2 regions of the Lysinibacillus sp. NPDC097214 genome follow, and region 1 is predicted to be linked to the other one. Evidence: riboswitches for the same ligand, from Rfam matches in the RefSeq annotation. Region 1 holds a riboswitch; the other holds the start of a gene.

Region 1 (3,195 bases):
GGACTTTACAAGATACATTCTCAGACTCAGAGTATAAAAGTATTGAATTTGAAAAACCTGACGGTACAGCAAACGCGCTTTCCAAAGAAGAAGAGACAAGTAAGCAAATGGCATTAACAAGCTCAAATCATTTTAATTATTATTTATATAAAGATGAAAATGGCGCTGAATATTTATCACCTGATTCTCGTAAAACCTTTTCCACTGTAACAGAAGCTCTTACCGATATGCGAGTTAAAAATGATGATGCATATGTTCCAGTCATACCGGAAAATATAACATACACTGTGAAAGAGGTAGCGGAAGGTGTTATTGTTACATTTGACGAACCGCTCGATTTAACGACAATGGACGTGACTCGTGCAACCCAATTAATTGAAGCAATGATGCTTACTGCTGCGAGCTTTGATCAACAAGTACGGCTAGACAATATTGTGCAGGAGAGTTGGGAAGGATTTGATTTGAAAAATTTCTTGCCAAAGCCTGTAGGAGCCAATAAACGATATATGCCATAAATAGCATAACAACAAATAAATGAACGTCATTTTATAAGTTAATTTTTTGGAGCATTCTCGCCACTGCATGTGCGTGAATGCTCTTGTTAGTTTATCTTACTTTAACGGGCAGTAAGACAACGTTAGGTGGGAGATAAATGGCCGGTAAAAGCTCAATTGGTGTAGATTGCTGATCAAAGAGGATGAAAGAAAACCCTTGCCGATTAAAGTTTTACTTTATGAGGCTATTAGCGAGTGTCTGTAAAACATACAAGTTTAATCGGATTTTTTTAAGCAAAGCTATTTACTTTTCCTTCATAATTCATTATAGTAAGGCTATGAAACAAAAAAATATTGATTCATCTTCGGGGCAGGGTGAAAATCCCGACCGGCGGTAATAGAGTTGTAAATCGCTAATGTCTTTCATTAGCTCGAATGATTTACTAAAAACTCTTCAGCCCGCGACCTGTGCAAATAACTTTTTGCATGGCTGACTTGGTGCGATTCCAAGGCCGACAGTTAAAGTCTGGATGGGAGAAGATGGAGGTACGATCGTCATTTATTGTTATGAATTTAGCTATGTACGAGCGTTTTTTCGTTGTGGATTTCCACAGTGGAAGCTCGAAAAATAGTTGATTAGTGGCGTTCTTTAATCATGCCTATTCTCCCTTATGCTCTTTTTGCATAAGGGTTTTTTCATAATAATAATTGTTGAGGTCGTAACCTTTCTTCTTGCGGGATTGAATCAGCAAAGAGGAGAGAGTTTTCTATGAAGAAAAATGTTAAACTTCAATCGTTTATTACGATTGGCATGCTGAGCAGTATTTCGTTTTTGTTAATGCTTTTTAATTTCCCTATTCCGCCATTTCCGGCGTTTTTGGAAGTGGACTTCAGTGATATGCCAGCATTACTTGCAGCGATCACAATGGGACCTGTAGCCGGTATTTTAGTAGAATTCTTTAAAAATGTGTTGGACTGGATTTTCTCAGGTACGCCAACGGGAGTACCGGTAGGACATATCGCGAACTTTGTAACAGGTATTTTATTTATTTTACCAGTTAGCTTTGTTTTTAATCGCGTCAAAACAGTTAAAGGTCTTGTCGGAGGTTTAGCTGCTGGAACAATCATCATGGCAGTAGGAATGAGCATTCTAAACTATGCAGTATTTTTACCTATGTACACTTACTTTTTAGGTATGGAACCTGTTGTAGGTGACTCACTATATAAAATGATCATAGCTGGTATCTTGCCGTTTAACATTGTGAAGGGTATTTTAATAACGATCATCATGGCATTACTATTCACAACAATGCGTAAATGGATTCATCATCAGCGTTCGATGTATATAACAAAATAATTTAGATGAAACCTCGAGCTGTTAAAAGCTCGAGGTTTTTTATATAAGATGCATTGAATGATGGGAAAATTGGATATTATTGTGCAAAAGTAACAGCTAGAATTAATCTAGTCTAGTTTATTATTTTCATGTAGAATAAGGAAGAGTTTAGAATGTTAGAGGAGTTTGAAGAGATGAGCGAAAAAAAGAGTCAGTGGTCTAGTAAACTAGGCTTTGTTTTAGCATCGGCAGGAGCTGCAATCGGGCTAGGGGCAATATGGAAGCTGCCATATGTTACTGGACAAAGTGGTGGGGGAGCGTTCTTCCTAATTTTTGTTCTATTTACATTGTTGATTGGTTTACCGATGTTATTATCAGAATATATTTTAGGTCGTGGTACTCAGTCCGAGGCTGTGACTGCATATAAAAAAATTGCACCGACGAAAACAGGCTGGGCTTGGGTTGGTCGTATGGGTGTGCTCGGCTGTTTTTTATTATTAACTTTTTACAGTGTTGTGGGAGGTTGGATTTTTATATATAGTGGCCTTGGTGTGACTGGGGCTGTTATTGATCCTGCCAATGACCCTAGTGAACTATTTGGTAAAATTGTAGGGACACCTTGGATTACATTACTAGGTTTAGGATTGTTTACGCTAGTAAATGTTCTAGTCATTTCACTTGGCGTGCAAAATGGTATTGAGAAGGCCAATAAGTGGATGATGCCTCTATTATTTATTATGTTTATTGTGCTTGTTGTGCGGGCTTTAACATTAGATGGAGCAATGGAGGGGGTTAAATTCTTCTTGTTTCCTGACTTTTCCAATATAACTGGTAAGGCTATATTAGAAGCGTTAGGGCAGTCCTTCTTTGGCTTAGCGGTAGGGTTTTCTTGTCTTGTGACGTACAGCTCATATTTAAAGAAGGATGTAAGCTTACCGAATTCTGCGGGCTCTGTTGTTCTTCTCACTGTGCTTGTATCGTTTTTAGCAGGATTAGCTATTTTCCCTGTTGTATTTGCTTTTGATTTGGAACCAGCATCTGGACCAGGCTTATTATTTATGGTTCTGCCAACAGCGTTTAGTCAAATGCCATTTGGTGAAATATTCTTGGCGATGTTTTTATTATTATTTTTATTCGCAACGCTAACTTCTTCCTTCAGTTTATATGAAATTATCGTAGCGGCATTTATTGAGAAAGGGCGTATGTCTCGTTCTGCATTGACAATGCTACTAGGCGTAGTAGTCTTTATTGCGGCTATTCCTGCAGCTCTTTCATCAAGTACATTAGCGGACGTATCAATCTTTGGAAAAACAATTTTTGATGCAACTGACTTTTTAGTGTCTAACTTAATGCTTCCCTTGGGTA
Region 2 (3,195 bases), on a different contig from region 1:
TTGTTGACGGCGATATGTTGCCAATGCTTCTATGGAAATCATTTTTAAACGATGTTGTGCTGCATATTTAACGAGATCATTAAAGCGTAGCATTTTGCCATTGTCGCCCATAATTTCACATATAACTCCTGCAGGAACGCTATTACAAAGCTTTGCCAAATCTATTGTAGCTTCCGTATGTCCTCTACGTTCTAATACACCATTGTCCTTTGCTATTAACGGGAAGACATGACCTGGTCTACGAAAATCTGCAGCTTTCGCTTGTGGCTCTAGCATTTTTTGTATTGTCATTGCCCGTTCAAAGGCGCTAATTCCAGTTGTTGTGTCTAAGTGATCTATGCTAACGGTAAATGCGGTTTGATGATTATCTGTATTAATACTAACCATAGGTTTTAATGCTAATTTTTGTGCAAGCTGCTGTGATATCGGCGTACAAATAAGACCTCTTCCATAGGTCGCCATAAAGTTAATCGTTTCAGGCGCCATAAATTCTGCAATCGCTAATAAGTCCCCTTCGTTTTCTCGGTCCTCATCATCAACTACAATAATCATCTTCCCTTGTTTTAAATCCTCAATTGCTTCTTCAATCGAATGTAGCAATATCGCCACCTCCTGTTCAATAATGTTGATTAAAATCCGTTTTCAGCTAAGTAGTTTCTTGTAATGGTCGGCGGTTTCTGTCCACACTTAAGTTGATGCAAAATGTATTTTCCTACTAAATCGGTTTCTATATTGACAAGATCCCCCATCTTCTTCAACCCTAAAATTGTTTCCTTGTATGTGTGGGGTATCAGTGATACTGTGACACTATTTTTCTCGACATGAAAGAGTGTTAAGCTCGTTCCGTCAATTGTGATGGAGCCCTTTGGAATACAGAAGCTCGTTAACTCCTTTGATAGCTCTATATCAATATAGACTGCATTTGCTAACGGCCGCTTTCGTATTACTTTCCCTACTCCGTCTACATGTCCGGATACAAAATGACCACCGAATCGCCCATTCGCTGACATAGCGCGCTCTAAATTTACCGGATCTCCTATTGTTAGCTGCTGTAGATTTGTTGCCTTTACCGTTTCGGGCATTACATCCATCGTAAGCTCCTGATCATTAAAAGATATGACTGTTAAACAAACACCATTGACCGCAATACTGTCCCCGAGCTTTACATCCTCTACCATTTTCTTTGAAATAACGGTGATTTTCATACTTTGTCGATCGCTTTGCAAGGTTTTTACGGTGCCAATATCCTCAACAATTCCTGTAAACATTTATTCACCCACTTTCATTCATTGGTCCAAGCTTTTCTCTTCCGCTTTCGGAGTCCTATGTACCTCCTCCCTTATTCAAAAATTTCTGTTCAAACAAAAAACCCCTTTGATTAAAGGGGTTTGGGAGTTCATATAAATAAGACGTCAACAAATAAACCTTAAGGATACAAATTTTTTCCCTAGGCTACATCTCATCGTTCTTCTCCCATCCAGACTATCACTGTCGGTTTTGGATTTGCACCAAATCAGCTTGCGCTCACGGACTTTGAATTACTTCATCACCGCCGATTGGGAATTTCACCCTACCCCGAAGAACTACTGCTATTCAATTCGTTAGCTAAATAAAACAAAAAAGCTTCCCAACTTAAACGACGGGAAGCAGTTTACATAAAAGCATACTCAAATAAACCTTATAAACTCAAGTGAATTTAAAAAGCTCTTACTTTTACCCTTCTCCCATCCAGACTATAACTGTCGGTTTTGGATTTGCACCAAATCAGCTTGCGCTCACGGACTTTGAATTGCTTCATCACCGCCGATTGGGAATTTCACCCTACCCTGAAGGATATTTTTATTTAACTATTTCTTACGATAACACTACTTGATTAATTTATCCAGATAATTCTTAATAAAAATTTTTTCTCTAACTAATGTCGCTTTCGCAAGTCTCAATGTCAGATAAAAACAGCCACCACCTTTGGTCATTATAAAAGACCAAAGGCGTGGCTGTTTAAAAAGACATATCAATTATGCCTCGGCATAATTGCGTCCGGAATCGACTTTGTGCTTAGGCCCGCTAAGTACCGACACGATGTCGGTCATTTCGGTAATGCCACAGGGCGTGGCGCTCTTAGACTGAGTTCCTCTATTTCAGCAGGTGGGTGGACACCCGCTGAAAGAAGTTAAATTATACAGTCAAACTACCATCAACAGAGACAACAGCACCAGCCATGAAGCTTGCTTTATCTGAAGCTAAGAAAAGGACCGCTTCTGCTACTTCTTCTGCTTCACCATGGCGTCCCATGCGTACACGTGACATTTCTTCTGGTACGTATCCTGTTTTTTCAAGTGTTTCACCAACACTATGGAATAATGGAGTAACGATACCACCTGGACACACAGCATTCACACGAATACCTTTATTTGCATATTCAATTGCTGCACCTTTCGTTAAACCGATTACTGCATGTTTACTCGCGGAGTAGACAGCAATACTGTGCTCTGGACGAATACCCGCAGATGAAGCAGTATTTATAATCGACCCTTTGCCCTGTTTTTCCATTACTGGAATGACATATTTCATACCTAGGAAAATACCTTTTACATTGATATCCATAAGACGATCGTATTCTTCCAATTCAACCGTTGTAAATGGTGCAAACTTTTGAATGATGCCAGCGTTATTGAATAATACATCGATACAGCCATATGTGTTTATAGCTTGCTGTACATAATTCTGAACATCCTCTACTTTAGAAACATCCGCTTTAACGATTATCCCTTCACCGCCATTTTGTTGAACTAGTTTAAGAGTCTCTTCTCCAGTTTTCTCGTTAAAATCAACTAACACGACTTTATAGCCATTTTCAGCAAATTTAATACTAGTTGCTCTACCAATTCCACTACCTGCTCCTGTAATAACTGCAATTCGATTTTCATTTGTCATATTAACTTCCTCTTTTCGCTTTTTATATTTTTTACGTAATCATAAATATTTTCTCAATCGGTGGTCCTCTTTGCTTTTCCATGTTTATGATCTTAGTTTAATTTCATTTTCATATAATCTTCGTAATTACCTTTAAAAATACTCATGCCTGTTGGGGAAAGCTCCACCATTTTGTGTGCTAGCTTATTAAGAAAATATCGATCATGTGAAATAAAGAAAAGTGTTCCCTCAAAATTTAAAAGAGCCTGTTCCAATACTTCT

The links. A riboswitch is a leader RNA that binds a small molecule or an ion and turns the genes downstream of it on or off. The one in region 1 is predicted to bind FMN.
Region 2: it holds a riboswitch for FMN, as region 1 does, so the genes downstream of both, ribE (riboflavin synthase) here and ACQKMI_RS09800 (ECF transporter S component) in region 1, are expected to answer to the same signal.

What each region holds. Positions count from the first base shown of each region.
Region 1 is NZ_JBNNSS010000003.1:533,073-536,267, forward strand. Features, by position in the region: gene ACQKMI_RS09795 (RNA polymerase subunit sigma) at 1-515, shown strand, start outside; FMN riboswitch at 852-1,040, shown strand; gene ACQKMI_RS09800 (ECF transporter S component) at 1,264-1,851, shown strand; gene ACQKMI_RS09805 (sodium-dependent transporter) at 2,025-3,195, shown strand, end outside.
Region 2 is NZ_JBNNSS010000002.1:495,017-498,211, forward strand. Features, by position in the region: gene ribB (3,4-dihydroxy-2-butanone-4-phosphate synthase) at 1-600, opposite strand, end outside; gene ribE (riboflavin synthase) at 630-1,268, opposite strand; FMN riboswitch at 1,462-1,587, opposite strand; FMN riboswitch at 1,713-1,838, opposite strand; gene ACQKMI_RS06220 (SDR family NAD(P)-dependent oxidoreductase) at 2,176-2,934, opposite strand; gene ACQKMI_RS06225 (ABC-F family ATP-binding cassette domain-containing protein) at 3,027-3,195, opposite strand, start outside.